Linked DNA regions of Gemmata obscuriglobus. The protein of the gene in region 2 interacts with the protein of the main gene of each other region in a pairwise test. Links are inferred from orthologs where the notes say so. Each region holds a gene or a part of one and is shown on either strand. Other genes may lie near its edges.

Region 1 (8,848 bases), 8.0 Mb from region 2 along the record:
GAGCCGGTCGGTCATATGTGTTGCTCGCGGAGAATCGGGGGAAGGTCGCGTTGCGGGAGCGGGACGCTCGTGGCGTCACTCCTTGCCCAGTACCAAGTCTACCACCCAGCACCCGCGCACGTGTACTCCGTCGCCGCGGCAGTGGTTCAGGATGTCGTCGGAGTCACACCCGGCGTCCTGAAGCGCATCGGCCAGAACCGGCATCGCGCCGAAGTCGCGCGACTCGTACATCTGCGCGGCGAGCGCGACGGCTTGACTTAGTCCTACTGCCAAATTGAGGGCTCACAACGGTTTCGGCGGTCGGGGCGAGATGCGTAAGTTCCGGTAGCACCCGCGCGAAGAATCACCCGGTAGCCCCTTGACGCGGGAGACACATGACGGCATATCCGCCGGCATTGGGGCCGAATAGCTCGGGGGGGGCGTGTCATGCGGCGCATTGTGCTCGCGGCGGGTGTGTTGTGCGCGGTGGCGGTAACAGGGCGCACCACAGCTCAGAACAGCTCGACCGGCTTCTCGACACCGGGTCAGGTGGTCGGCTCGTACAGCGGAAACTTGAACCCGGTTGGTAACCGGTTGCCCCAGGTGGCGCCGCCCGTCGGTCAGGCGATTACCGGCAACGCTCAGCAGCGGCCGTACGACCCGAACCACCCCTACGACGCCTTCAAGGGGAGCAGCTTCAGCCCGAACGATCTGGTGGCGCCGCTCGTCGGCCCGGACGGTCAACCGGTCCAACCGCCGGACGCGCTCGACCGGCTGTCCGAGAAGATCAAGGCGTTCTTCGTAAAGACCCCGGCGCCGCCGCCCCGTCCGCCGTACACCCCCGGCATCAGCCGCCGCAACAAGGAGCGGCGTGAGATGCGTGAGATCCCCTGGCGCCGCGACTGATGCGCCACGTTGGTTGCTCTGTATTTCTGTAGCTGGCCTCAGTGAGGCCAGCGCAACACGGATGATGCCGCGCAGGCCCATGTCGGTTCCGTGCTTACGAAAGCAAGTTTTGAGAGGATCAACAGGATCAACAGGATTTGAAATTGATCGGTCTTCAATCCTGTTGATCCTGTCAAAATCTTCTCGGCTTCTCCATTGAGCTTTGGTGCTGCGGTCTCGCCTCAGGCGGGACGTGGTCGCACGGCGCCGCGTGCGTTTGATACCGCCGCGTGTTCTTATTCCCGGTCCGGCTGGTATTGTCTGTTTCTTGTGACACAGACATTCCTGTCTGTGTGGCGTGAGAAGGCCGCACAGACAGGAATGTCTGTGCCACAAAGACGAAACCAGAACGGACACCAACAGCCGGTTCGTGTTCTTGGCTGAGGCTCGCTTTCGCGCACCTACTCCGTGAGCTGAAACGAGTTCAGAAACTCGTTCGCGAGGTCGGACTGTACGTAGGCGTCGGTGCCGATCACCATCACCTGATACAGTCGCGGGCCGACGACCCAGATCCGCGCCCGCATCGCCCCCCGCGTGGGCTGCGTGATCGACGCCGAGAACTCGCGCCCGGCGTACTTACCGGCCAGAACGTGCGAACCGCTCGACTCCTCTTTGCCGCCCGCGGCGCGGATCAGATCGCCTTTCGCCGAGTTCAGCACCCAGGGGACGAATTCCGGCGGCTCGTCGCCCTTCACCGGCAACTCCGTGACCGTGACCGAGCGGGCGCCGTCCGACGTCTCGACCTTGTACGTCACCGACCGCGTGCCGCCAACGACCCGGTCGCTCGTCTGCGGGGCGATCCCGAACTTCACCTTGAACTTGTCCACCGTCGAGACGAACTCCGGCGCGTCCGCACAACCCGACACAACGCACGCCGCGAGCGCCAGAGCGCCGCCCAGCGCGCGGCGCGTGAACTGAACCATCGTTCGTTCTCCTCGCACCGGCGCCCGCTAGCTCACCTTCCGTCCCGCGCGCGCCGGGGGTATAACCACAGTGTAACCGGTCTTGTTCGAATGTTCACGCCCTCACCGCGACGGTAACCACGCATGGCGAAGTGCTTCTGCCACCTGCACCTGCACACCCACTACAGCCTGCTGGACGGGTTCAACCGCATTCAGCCGCTGGTGAAGCAGACCAAAGAACTGGGCATGAACGCGGTCGCGATCACCGACCACGGGAACCTGTACGGCGCCATCGAATTCTACATGGAGTGCAAGAAGGGCGGCATCAAGCCCATCATCGGGTACGAGGCGTACCTGGCCCCCGGCTCGCGCCTCGACCGCGACAGCAAGGGCGAGCTCGGGTTCTCGACCCACCTCACGCTGCTGGCCCAGAACGAGACCGGGTTCAAGAACCTCATCAAGCTGTCCAGCAGCGCGTACCTGGAAGGGTTCTACCGCAACCCGCGCATCGACCGCCAGATCCTGGAGGCCCACAAGGACGGGCTCATCTGCCTCAGCGGGTGCCTGGCCGGCGAGTTCAACCAGTACATCATCAAGGACAAGCCGCAGGAGGCGGAGAAGACGGCCAAGTGGTTCCGCAAGGTGTTCGGCGAGAACTACTTCATCGAGATCCAGAACAACGGGATCGGGCTCCAGGACCAGTGCACGCCCGTGGCCGCGGACATCGCGAACCGGCTCGGCGTCCCGCTCGTGGCCACCGCCGACGCGCACTACCTGTGCGCCGAGGACGCCCAGGCGCACGACATCCTGTTCTGCATCAACACGCGGCAGATGCACGACCCGCGGAAGAAGAAGTACCCCGAAGAGCGGATGCCCAACCCGTACTTCGTCCGCAGCCCGGAGGACATGTACCGGCTGTTCCCCAACTACCAGGACGCGGTCGCGCGCAGCCAGGAGATCGCCGACAAGGTCAACATCGACCTGGACTTCAAGAAGCGGCACTTCCCGGTGTTCACCACCCCGGAGGGGCGCACCCCCGAGCAGTACCTGCGCGAGCTGTGCGAGCGGGGCATGGAGGAGCGGTACGAGGGGAAGGCGTCCGAGGCCGTGCGCAAGCGCCTCGACCACGAGCTGGGCATCATCGCGCGGATGGGGTTCTCGAGCTACTTCCTCATCGTGTGGGACTTCGTCCGGTTCGCGCGCGAGGAGGGCATCCCCTGCACGGCCCGCGGCTCCGGGTGCGGGGCCATCGTCTGCTACCTGCTGTACATGAGCCACGTCTGCCCGATCGAGTACGACCTGCTGTTCGAGCGGTTCCTCGACCCGAACCGGTCCGAGGCGCCCGACATCGACATCGACTTCTGCCAGGACCGGCGCGAGCTGGTCATCGACTACGTGAAGAAGAAGTACGGGGAGGAGTCCGTCGCGCAGATCGGCACCTTCGGGACGCTGGCCGCGAAGGCCGCGCTCAAGGACGTGGGCCGCGTGCTCGGGCAGACGCCCGACCGCATGAACGCGCTGTGCAAGCTGGTGCCGATGAAGGGCGCCATCTCGAAGAGCCTGCAGGAGGCGCTGGACGAGTCCCCCGACTTCAAGCGCGAGTACGACCAGGACCCGAGCATCAAGCAGGTCGTGGACATCGCGCTGAAGTTAGAAGGCGCGAACCGGAACGTGGGCAAGCACGCCGCCGGGGTGGTGATCGCGAACGGCCCGGTCACGAACTACGTGCCGGTCCAGCGGCCGCCCAAGAAGGGCGGCAGCGACGAGGGCTCGGACGACACGACCACGATGACCACCCAGTGGGAAATGGGCATCCTGGAGAAGGTCGGCCTGCTGAAGATGGACTTCCTCGGGTTGCGGAACCTGACGGTCCTCGACAACTGCGTGAAGCTCATCAAGAAGACCCGCGGCATCACGGTCGAGCCGACGAAGTTCCCGCTCACCGACGAGGCCACGTACCAGTTGCTCCAGCGCGGCGACGCGAAGGGGGTGTTCCAGCTCGAAAGCGAGGGCATCCGCGAGCTGCTGAAGCGCATGAAGCCGGACAACATCCGCGACCTGATCGCGGTGCTGGCGCTGTACCGCCCCGGCCCGCTCGAGGGCGGGATGGTGGACGAGTACGTGGAGTGCAAGAACAAGCGGAAGCAGCCGTTCTACCCGCACCCGGTGATGGAAGAGGTGCTGAGTGAGACCTTCGCGGTGATGGTCTACCAGGAACAGATCATGCGGATCCTGAACAAGCTCGGGGGGATCGAGCTCGCGAAAGCGTACGCGTGCATCAAGGCCATCAGCAAGAAGAACTTCGAGATCATCAACGCCCGCAAAGTGGACTTCGTGACCGGCGCGAAGGAGCGCGGCCTGGAGGCCGAAAAGGCGGACGAGATCTTCGAGCTGATCGTGAAGTTCGGCGGGTACGGCTTCAACAAGTGTGTGGTCGCGGGGACCGAAGTGACGGACGCCGAAACGGGCGCGGTCGTTACCGTGGGCGAGCTGTTCGAGTCGCGCCGCGCGGTCACCGTTCACGCGCTGGGCGCCGACAGTAAGCTCCGCCCGCGCCCCGTGACCGACGTTGTGTGGAACGGGCGCAAGCGCGTGTACCGGCTCACGACCGAACTCGGCAAGAGCATCACCGCGACCGACAACCACCCGTTCCGCGTGCTGGACGGCTGGAAGAACCTCGGCGAGCTGAAGCCCGGGGACCGGATCGCCGCCCCGCGCCGCCTTGCGGTGCCGTCGGCCGGGACGTGGCCGCAACACGAAATCGTCGCGCTCGCCGGGCTGCTGTCGGAGGGCAACACCTGCCACCCGACAACGCTCTACTTTTACGGCAACGACCGCGTGCTGATCGACGACTTCGCGCGCGCGATCGGTCAGTTCCCGGACACCGTGGCGAAGGTGTACGCGCGCCCGAACCGCCGGAACCTCGAAGTCCGGGCGAACACCGGGCGGGACACCCGTCTCAAGTCGCGCGCCGAGCGCGACGCGGCCGTCGCGTTGCTGGCCCCGCCGACGCGCTCGGGCGCGTTCGTGTGGGCGCAACGGCTCGGCATTCTTGGCAAGACGGCGACCGAGAAGTTCGTTCCGCACGACGTGTTCCGGCTGTGCGACTCCGACCTCGAACTGTTCTTGGGTCGGCTCTGGGCGGGCGACGGGTTCATCGCGAACGACACCCTGAAGGTGCCGTTCTACGCCACCTCGTCGCGCCGGTTGGCCCAAGACGTTCAGCACCTGCTGTTGCGCCTCGGCATCGTGGGCCGGATTCACGAGAAGCAGTTCAAGTACAAGGGCGGCTTGAAGCCCGGCTTCACGGTTCACCTGATCGGCGACGGCGCGGCCGAAGCGTTCCTCGACCGCATCGCCCCCCACTGCCTCGGGCGCGAGCACGCGGTCACGATCCTCCGGGAGCACGTTGCGACCACGGCGCGCGGGCTCACGAGCAAGGACACCGTGCCGCTCGAAGTTCGGGCCTGGGTTGACGACGGGCGCCGCGCGCGCGGGCTGACCTGGGACGAACTGGAGCAACAATCCGACGTTTCGACGCAGGAATTTTACGGCACCCCCGCGCCCGGCAAAAAAGGGTTCCGGCGCGCCACGATTGCGAAACTGGCCGCGTTCTTCGGCTCCCAGCGGCTCGCGGCGGTCGCCGATTCGGACGTGTTCTGGGACCGCGTCGTTTCGATCGAGTACGCCGGGGTTCAGGACACTTACGACCTGACCGTTGATGAGGACCACAACTTCGTCGCGAACGGGCTGATCGTCCACAACTCGCACACCGCGGCGTACGCGCAGATCGGGTACCAGACCGCGTACCTGAAGACGCACTACACCGCCGAGTACATGGCCGCGCTGCTGTCGAGCGAGATCGACGACGGCAACAAGCGCGACGTGTTCATCGACCACATCTCCGACGCCCGCCGGCTCGGCGTCGACGTGCTCCCGCCGGACGTGAACCGCGGGATGGCCGACTTCGACGTGCTGAACAACCGCATCATCTTCGGCCTGACGGCCATCAAGGGGGTCGGGCGCGGCGCGGCGCTCGAGATCGTCCGGGCGCGCAACGAGGGGGGGAAATTCAAGGACCTGTTCGACTTCTGCGAGCGGGTCGACCGGCGCATCATCGCCAAGGCGGCGGTCGAAGGGATGATCCAGGCCGGGGCGTTCGACGTGTTCGGGAAGCGGTCGGCGCAGTTCGCCGCCGTCGCGAAGGCGTACGCGGTGGCCGACCAGCGCGCCGCCGAGAAGCGCAAGGGGCAGACCGGACTGTTCGACGACGTGGAGGAGGCGGCCGACGCCGGCCCCACCAACCAGGGCCTGACGGACGTGCCCGAGTGGCCCGAGACCGAGCGCCTGAAGTTCGAGAAGGAGGCGCTGGGGTTCTACATCTCGAGCCACCCGCTCGCGCAGCACGACGAGCAGTTGCGCCGGTTCCGCACCCACGACTGCGGGGTGCTCGCGAAGGGCGGGAAGAACGGCACCGAGGCGCGCATCGCCGGGATGATCACCAACCTCGACGTGCGCACCGCGAACAAGGGCCGCAACATCGGTCGCAAGTACGCCATGTTCCGCATCGAGGACTTCACCGGGTCCGTGCGGTGCATCATGTGGTCCGACGAGTACTCGCGGTTCCGCGAGCTGGTCAGCTCGGACACGGTCGCGATCTTCGAGGGCGTGCTGAACTGGGCGCCGGACCGGGCCGAGCCCGACTTCGGGGTCAAGAAGCTCATCACGATGGAGGAGGCCCGCACCGAGTTCACCAAGAGCCTGGTGCTGAAGGTCGCGTACTCCGAGGTCGACGAGGACCTGCGCAAGCTCGAGGCCGTCAGCGTGATCCTGAAGCGGTACCGGGGGCCGTGCCCGGTGTACCTGAGCATCCGCGACGGTAACGGGAAGCAGGTCCAGTTGAAGATGAGCGAGGAGTACAAGGTGAACCCGGCGGCGGTGAAGCTCGAAGAGCTGGAAATGCTGCTCGGCCAGGGGTCCGTGATCTTCTCGCGCTGAGCCCGTTGCCCCCGGGGCCGCGGCCCCGGGGGGCGTTCTGTTACGCCCGGCCGCCCGCCAGGCGCATCGCGAGCCACACGCCGAACAGCCCGGCCGCGACCGAGCCCAGCACGTACACCGCGGCCGTCACCGGGCGGTCGGCGCGCAGGAGCTGGAGCGTTTCGAGGCTGAACGTCGAGAACGTGGTGAACCCGCCGCAGAACCCGGTGCCCAGGAACAGGTACCAGCTCTTCCGCGACTCGTCCGGGTGGTTCAGGAACGCCGCCGCGACGAGCCCGAGGATCGCCGACCCTGAAGCGTTGATGGCGAACGTGGCCCACGGGAACGCCACCTCGCCTTGCAGCGTGCGGACGTACAGCCCGAGCCAGTAGCGGGCGTTCGCTCCGGCGCCGCCGCCCGCCGCGAGCAGCACCGCCGGGTGCGTCACGAACGCCAGCAGCCAGGTTCCGAGTTCCACGTTGCGGTTCCGTGTTACGGGCGACCGGCGCCCCCGCTTGCGGAGCACGACGCCGCGCACTACTTTGCCCCACCAGCGAGCGGCACATCCTTTAATACGAACGGCACCTCCACCGACCGCGTGTAGGTGCCCCAGAAGGTGACCGTTGCGGGGGCGCGGGGCGCCTCCCTGCCGTCGAGCAGTTCGAGCGTCAACCGGGCGACGATCTGTCGCCCGGACGGGTCGAAGCCGCTCTGCTGGCTCGGCAGCGCGAGGTCGAACACGTTGCCGTCGGCGTCGGTGATGCGGACGCCCAGAACGCTGGAGTTGCTTCCGGCCGCGTTGAGCTTCGCGCCGGGCAGTTCGTCGCTTACGCGGGCGGGCTGCACCCGGAGCGGCTCGTATGCCGTCCTCACGTCCACGAACCGTTTGCCTTTCGCGTCGGTGCGCGGGGTGGCAGTCAAGTCGACGCCCGAAACCCCGCGCCCGCTGACGGTCTTGTCGCCGTCGAGCGCGACCGCCGCCAGCGCCTCCACGCCCGAGCGCGTGAGGCCGTACACCGAGCCGGTCAGCTCGCTCGCGGAACTCGCGTTGGTCTTCAACTTGACCAGCGACTGGCGGGCGTTAGGCGTGAAGTTCGGCCCGACCTCGAGCGGGTTCTGTGCGTTCGGGTTGACCACCGTGATCGACCCGTCCGGGTTGCGCACGACCACGACCCCGCCGCCGCGCAGCCGCTGGATCTGGGGCACGGCCGCCGGGGTGAAGTCCGGGATCACCTTCCGCTTTTCGGCGTCCGCGGCGTGGGCGACCTTCACGTCGGCGTTGGACTGCCACGACAGCTTCGGCTCGGGCCACACCTGGAGCACCGTTGCGGCGACGGAGCGCGACTCGGTCCCCTTCGGCAGCTCGAACGCCTCGACCATGACCGCGCCGTGAACGGACGCTGGGAACGGTTTGCCGTCGTGCGCTTCGAGCACGACCGTGTTGTTCGGGTTCCGTGCGGTGCGGACGGGCGTGCCGTCCGGCAACTTCCCCGGGCGCACGTTGTACGGCATGGCCTCGGGGGCGACGAAGCCGCCCGCGCTCGCCACCCGCAACCGGCCGGCGGCGCACACCTTCTGCACCGCGACCCAGAACGGCACCTTGCCCGTCGCGACGGTGACCTTTGTGCCCGCGGTGTCGTTGGCCCGCGGCCCGCCGACGACCACCTCGCACCCGGCCTGTTTGGACAGCGCGGCCAGGACCGTGTCGAGGGGCGCGTCGGTCGCGTCGAGTTCGACGGTTGTGGGCGCGAGCAGTCGCTCGTTCGCGGCCCGGCGCTCGACCCTCTTTACGAGCTCTTTCGCGCGACCGGCCACCTCGGGGTTCTCGGACCGGGTCGCGGCGCGGAGCCCGGCGAGCGCGAGCAGGCCCATTTCGTCGAGGCGCTTGGTGGCGGCCTCGCGCTCGGCGAAGTCCTCGCTGCCGAGCGCTTCGATCAGCCGGGGGATGTCGCGCGGGCCGACCGGTTGCACCGGAGCGGCGCCCGCGACCGCGCCGAGCGCGACACAGAGGAGAAGTGCGGACCGCATGATGCCCTCGCGGCGAC
Region 2 (6,346 bases):
GCCGCGTCCCCGCTCTCGAAGAGGCGGGCCCCGGCGTCGGCGAACCCCTTCTGGAACCGCGGATCCGGTCGCCCGTCGGAGAAGTTCAGGTAGCCGAGCAGTTTGGCCGGGTCGGTTCTGCGGGACAGTTCGTGAAAGATGCCGTCCATCCGCCGTGCGTTCCTTACTCAGTCGGGCCGGGGCCAGCGCCCCGGAACTCTACCAGCATAAAACAACATCGCGGGGCGCGAAAGCCCCGAAGCGTGCCAATGTGGCGCCGAGTGGTCCATTCTACGCACCGCACGGGCACCCGCGCGGTTCGTCCGGTTCTCCGGCCGAAGCGGGTGCCCGGAACCGGAACCGTGCCCCGATGCGCCTGTCGCTCCGCTACCGGCTGCTGCTCCCCCTGGCGCTGCTCCTCGTCGGGGACGCGGCGGCGACCGCGTGGGCGGCGGCGCACGCGGCCCGGCACGCCGAGCGGCAGCTCGCGCAGCAGCAGTGGGCCATCGTCCGCACCCTCGACGAGCCCCGCAGCACGTTCCCCCTCACCCGGCCCGTGCTGGAGCAGATGCGCGGGTTCTCCGGGGCGCACTTCATGTTCGTCCCGGCCGGCGAGCTGCCGCGCGAAACGGTTTCCACGTTCGGCGAGCCGCAACCGCCCCCGACGGGCGTCCCCCGGGCGGTCCCCGCGACCGCCGCGGACGGCCCGCAGCTCGGGCCGTCCGTGGTGGTCGCGGGGGAGGAGTACCGGTGCCTGCGGGTCGCGCTGCGCGAGCAGCCCCAGCCCCGGCGCGGGGACCTCTATATTTTTTTCCCCGAATCGTTGCGCCGCTCCGCGGTCGCCGACGCCGTCCGCCCGCTGGTGTTCCTGGGCGGCGCGGGGGTGGTCGCGGTGGTGCTCGCGTTCGCGTTCGGGTCGCGCCTGGTGCGCCGGGTCCGCGCCCTCGGCGCCCGCACCCGGCCCATCGCGGCGGGCGACTTCCGCCCGGTGCCTCTGAGCGGCCCCGACGACGAGCTGCGCGACCTCGGCGCCGCCGTCAACGAGATGGCCCGGCGCCTGGCGGCCTTTCAGGAGGAGTTCCAGCGCACCGAGCGGCTCCAGGTGCTGGGCCAGTTCTCGGGGGGGCTCGCGCACCAGCTCCGCAACGCCGCGGCGGGCGCGAAGCTCGCGGTGGAGCTGTTCCTCGCGGAGAACCCCGGCGCCGACCCCGAGCCCCTCCGGGTGGCCCTCCGGCAACTGGCCCGCATCGAATCGAACCTGCGCCAGTTCCTCGCGCTCGGGAAGCCGCCCCAAGCGGAACGCAAGGCGTGCGACCTCGGGGAACTCATCGGCCAGTCCGTGAGCCTGCTGAAGCCCCAGTGCCAGCACGCGGGCACGACCATCGAGTGGGAGCCGGCCGCCGAGCCGGTGGTCGTGACGGGCGACCCGACGCAGCTCGCGCACCTGTTCGGGAACGTCATCGGGAACGCGGTCGAGGCCGCCGGCCCCGGCGGGGCGGTGCGCGTCCGACTGACCCGCGCGTCCGGCGCGGCGCGCGTCGAGGTGAGCGACACGGGACCGGGGCCGCCCCCGGCGATTGCGGAGAAGCTGTTCGACCCGTTCGTGACCGGCAAGGAGCAGGGCATCGGCCTGGGGCTGGCGGTGGCGAAGCAGTCCGCCGACGCGCACGGCGGGCGCGTTGCGTGGGCGCGGGCGGGCGACCGCACCGTGTTCACGATCGAGTTGCCGGGATAGCCCCGCTCCGGCGCGGGCGGAAACGGCTGGCGGTCGCGGCGCCGAACCGCTGGCCGACTCCGGCTTTCCGGACGGCCCGCGCAGTGCGGCCGGTGGCCCGGAAGCCTTATCGGCCCGCGGTCGCGGCTTACTCTGTCAGCTCCCACCGGCACGGGAGCCGATACCAGTTGAGTGAGGCGCCCGGTCGCGCCTCGCACCACCACGCAACGAAGGTCCACATGCTCGCGAGCCGCGTTCAGCACTTCTCCGAGTCCGTGATCCGCGAGACGAGCCGGATCGCCCAGCGGTACGGGGCCATCAACCTGGGCCAGGGGATGCCCGACTTCGACCCGCCGGACGAAATCAAAGAGGCGGCGTGCCGCGCCATCCGCGACGGGTTCAATCAGTACGCCGTGACGTGGGGGATCGCGCCGCTCCGGCAGGCGATCGCGGCCAAGATGCGGGCCTTTAACGGGCTCCCGTGGGCGGACCCCGACGAGCACGTCACGGTGTGCTGCGGCGCGACCGAGTGTATGATGGCCACCATGCTGGCCCTCGTCGACCCGGGCGACGAGGTGGTGATCTTCCAGCCGTTCTACGAGAACTACGGGCCGGACGCGAAGCTCACCGGGGCCACCCCGAAGTGGGTGCCGCTCCGCGCCCCGGCGTGGAGCGGCGGTGACGCTCGGGCTTCCGGGCGACCGGCCGCGCGGGACACGTGGGGCTTCGATCCGGACGAGTTGCGGGCGGCGTTCTCCCCGAGAACCAAAGCCGTCATCATCAACACCCCGAACAACCCCACGGGCAAGGTGTTCAACCGCGCGGAACTCGAGACGATCGCGGGCCTGTGCCGGGAGTTCGACGCGGTCGCGATTTCCGACGAGATCTACGAGTACATCAACTTCACCGACCGGCCGCACGTCAGCATCGCCTCGCTGCCCGGCATGGCGGAGCGCACGGTCACGATCAGCGGGCTGTCGAAGACGTTCAGCGCAACCGGGTGGCGGTTGGGGTACTGCGTCGCGCCGGCGGCGATCACGGCCGGGATTCGCAAGGCCCACGACTTCCTGACGGTCGGCGCACCGCACCCGCTCCAGGTGGCCGGGGCCGCGGCGCTGGGGCTGCCGCAGTCGTACTTCGACGGGCTCCGGGAGCACTACCGGCACCGCCGCGACCTGTTCCTGCCGTACCTGGAGCGGGCCGGGTTCGGGGCGCTGCCGCCCGACGGGGCGTACTACGTCATGGCCGATTTCTCCGCGCTGAGCGACCTCGACGACGTGTCGTTCGTTCGGCGGATGATCGAAACGGTCGGCGTGGCCGGTGTGCCCGGGAGCAGCTTCCACGACCCGAAGGAGTTAGGCCGGAAGTTGGTCCGGTTCATGTTCGCCAAGCGCGACGAGACGCTGCACGCGGCCGGCGAACGGTTGCTCGGGCTGCGCGAGAAGCTAACCGATTAACTCCACCGCGGTCGCGCGAGTTGTCCGCGGAGCGCGGCGCGCGATCGGCCTAAGGGTTAGGCGAAACGCCAACGTAGCAAACGCGTTCGGCAGCCTTGGATTCGCGGCACCTGGCGCGCGTCGGTCACCTTCACACCGCGCTGGACCAAGTTCGGTATCAGTGCCGGTGCGGTTCCGCTGAGGCGAACCAGCCGCGTGTTCGGTTGCACGCGGCGCACACCGACAGCATCACCGGCACCTCGACCAGCACCCCGACCACGGTCGCCAGCGCCGCCCCCGAGCCCGGGCCGTACAACGCGATGGCGGTCGCGACAGCCAGCTCGAAGAAGTTACTCGCCCCGATCAGCGCACCAGGCGCGGCGATGTTATGCGGCACCTTGAACAACCACATCAGCCCGTAGGCGAGCGACGCGTTACCGTACACCTGAATCAGGATCGGAACGGCGATCAACGCGACGTGGAGCGGGTGCGCGAGAATGTTATTCGCCTGAAACGCAAAGATGAGCACCAGCGTGCCGAGCAGGGCCGTCACCGCGAGCGGCTGAAACCGGGGCAGCAGTGTACCCTCGAACCACTCCTTACCGCGTGCCCGAACGAGCGCGACGCGAGCGACCGCGCCGGCGGCGAGTGGCACCACGATGAACACCGCCACGGCGGTCAGCAGCACCTGAAACGGCACGGCCAACCCGGACACGCCGACCAGCAGCCCGATAACGGGAGCGAACAGCACCAGCATGACGAGGTCGTTCACCGCCACTTGCACGAGCGTGTATGCCGGGTCACCGTCGGTCAGGTAACTCCACACGAACACCATCGCCGTACAAGGGGCGGCGGCCAAGATGATGACACCGGCGGTGTACTGCTTCGCCAACTCTTCGCCGATGAGCGGCAGGAACAGCACCTGGAAAAACAGCCACCCCAGCGCGAACATGCTGAACGGCTTCACCGCCCAGTTCACGAACAGTGTGACGGCCAGCCCCTTCGGCCGGCGGGCGACGCCGGCGAGAGACGAAAAGTCGATCTTCATCATCATGGGCACGATCATCAGCCAGATCAGCACCGCGATCGGCGCGTTGATCTGGCTGCCGGACCCGAACTCTAATCCGCGCAGCCCGTCGGTCACGGCCGGCAGGATGCGCCCCAGCAGCACGCCGACGGCCATGCACAGCACGACCCAAACGGTCAGATAGCGTTCGAACGCGCCGAGCCGCTTCGGGCCGGCCGCGATAGGCGCCGGCAGGGGGGGCGTTTCCGCAGTCGTCATGCGTGCTCCGGAGGCGTGCGAAACAAGATCCAGAGTTCAAAGTTGGGGACCGGTTCCGTCAGCTAGGCAGTGTGTCAGAGCGAGGCGAGTAGGTCCTTCACCTTGCGCTCGATGAGGTCGCGAACCTCGCGGTACCGCTCGGGCGGCATCTCCTTGGGGTCGGGAATCTGCCACTCCTCACGCCGCCCGGCGCGGACGTGCGGGCACTCGTCGCCGCAGCCCATCGTGACGGCCACGTCGATGTTCTGGCCGTTGAAGTCGGCGAGCGACTTCGAGGTGTGGGTCGTGAGGTCGTACCCGACCTCCTTCATGAACTCGACCGCGCGGGGGTTCACCCGACCCGACGGCCGCGAGCCGGCGCTGCTCGCCTCCACGCCGGCCCCGCCGTGGAGGCGGGCAAACGCCTCGGCCATCTGGCTGCGGTTGGAGTTCTCCACACACACGAACAGCACACGCTTCTGCCCCGCCATGACGCCCCCTGCGGAAACAATTATCCCACCTACACACGTCAACCAGTCCATACACCCGCTCACGGCCCCTTGACTGCCGCACGGCACCGCCCGGATGCCCGCGTGCTCTCCGCTCAGCCCACGCGCCGCGACGCCCCGTACGTTTCGCGCACGACCGCTTCAATCTTCGACACGACACGCCGCCGAAGCGGCCGAATCGCCACCCTCTTCCATCAGGCAAAGGGCGAGATCCAAAAGAGGGGCGACGCACCCGTTGACCACGCGGTAGAACACGTTGTTACCGTCCCGACGGGCGGCAATCATGCCTGTGTCGGAGAGCCTGACGAGTTGATTTGAGACCGCCTGCGGCTTCATCCCGAGAGCTTTGGCCAGATCGGTCACGTTGGCCTCGCCGCTGCGGACGATGTGATGAAGCAAACGGACGCGCGTGTCGTTGCCAAGCAATTTGAACAGCCCCGCCACTTTCACGCCCTGAACGAATGAAAGAAGGGGCCGGCTCTTCAAGCCAGAACGTGGCGGACAACAATTCTCCGTGACCTCGGTTTTGGTCTGGTGTTTTTGTTGCAATTGTGGTCCCCCTTACACCCCATTTATACACGACATCGTGTATTGGTGACAAGGGCATCTTACGGGTTTTGACGCGCTACCTGTTGATCCCACCGCCGTGTATCATCGGAGCGGTTTCACCCGCTCGTAACCCCCAGGCGTGTATCAATGCTCTCCCGCTCCCTTCTCGCCGCGCTCGCGGCTCTCGCCCTTGTACCCACTGCGCGCGGCCAGGACGGCCCCGTTCGCACGGAGGACGTGATCTACGGGCGCAAATACGGCCTCGCGATGACGATGGACGTGTTCGCGCCGAAGGATAAGGCGAACGGACGGGGCGTCATCTGGTGCGTGAGCGGGGGGTGGTTCTCGAGCAAGGAAACGGTGCCGGCCGCCGGCGTCCGCGTGTTCACCGACCGCGGGTACACGGTGTTCGCGGTGATCCACGGCAGCCAGCCGAAGTTCACGATCCCGGAAGTGCTCGACGACATGCACCGGGCGGTGCGGTTCATTAAGGCGAACGCGAAGAAGTACAACGTGGACCCGGACAAGTTGGGGATCGCGGGCGCGTCCGCCGGCGGGCACCTGTCGCTGATGCAGGGGTGCGTGCCCAAGGAGGGGAACCCGAAGGCACAGGATTTCGTCGAGCGGCAGTCGTCGAAGGTGGCGGCGGTCGCGTGCTTCTTCCCGCCCACCGACTTCCTCAACTACGGCAAAGAAGGAAACGTCGCACTCGGCGAGGGGACACTCAAGAACTTTCGCCCGCCGTTCGACTTTTGGGAGCGCGATGAGGAGACGAACAAGCTCGTTGTGATCGCCGATCGGGAGCGGCGCAAGGCGATCGCGAAGCAGGTCTCGCCGGTGTACCACGTGACCAAGAACTCGGCCCCGGCGCTGATCGTCCACGGCGACGCGGACA

What was found. Proteins that work in one complex are often made in the same cells at the same time.
Region 1: the proteins of GobsT_RS36340 (region 2) and dnaE interact in binary tests that used the Escherichia coli proteins (3 or more experiments, as listed by UniProt). The link is inferred for Gemmata obscuriglobus from one-to-one orthologs.

What each region holds. Positions count from the first base shown.
Region 1 is NZ_CP042911.1:788,644-797,491, forward strand. What follows is about bases 1,601-7,024. They hold dnaE (DNA polymerase III subunit alpha), read left to right. Parts: upstream 1,601-1,970; coding sequence 1,971-6,824; downstream 6,825-7,024. Other genes in these bases: GobsT_RS03385 (hypothetical protein), read right to left, coding at 1,601-1,847; crcB (fluoride efflux transporter CrcB), read right to left, coding at 6,865-7,024. In the rest of the region: GobsT_RS03370 (CotH kinase family protein), read right to left, coding at 1-15; GobsT_RS03375 (hypothetical protein), read right to left, coding at 76-273; GobsT_RS03380 (hypothetical protein), read left to right, coding at 427-885; more of GobsT_RS03385, read right to left, coding at 1,326-1,600; more of crcB, read right to left, coding at 7,025-7,281; GobsT_RS03400 (hypothetical protein), read right to left, coding at 7,341-8,831. UniProt on the Escherichia coli protein: DNA polymerase III is a complex, multichain enzyme responsible for most of the replicative synthesis in bacteria. This DNA polymerase also exhibits 3' to 5' exonuclease activity. The alpha chain is the DNA polymerase catalytic subunit.
Region 2 is NZ_CP042911.1:8,763,532-8,769,877, forward strand. Bases 1,120-4,041 are described here. They hold GobsT_RS36340 (pyridoxal phosphate-dependent aminotransferase), read left to right. Parts: upstream 1,120-1,932; coding sequence 1,933-3,150; downstream 3,151-4,041. Other genes in these bases: GobsT_RS36335 (sensor histidine kinase), read left to right, coding at 1,120-1,714; arsB (ACR3 family arsenite efflux transporter), read right to left, coding at 3,308-4,041. Also shown: GobsT_RS36330 (hypothetical protein), read right to left, coding at 1-149; more of GobsT_RS36335, read left to right, coding at 350-1,119; more of arsB, read right to left, coding at 4,042-4,414; GobsT_RS36350 (arsenate reductase ArsC), read right to left, coding at 4,489-4,884; GobsT_RS36355 (ArsR/SmtB family transcription factor), read right to left, coding at 5,044-5,451; GobsT_RS36360 (alpha/beta hydrolase), read left to right, coding at 5,599-6,346. UniProt on the Escherichia coli protein: Shows aminotransferase activity with methionine and histidine as substrates, and to a lesser extent also with phenylalanine.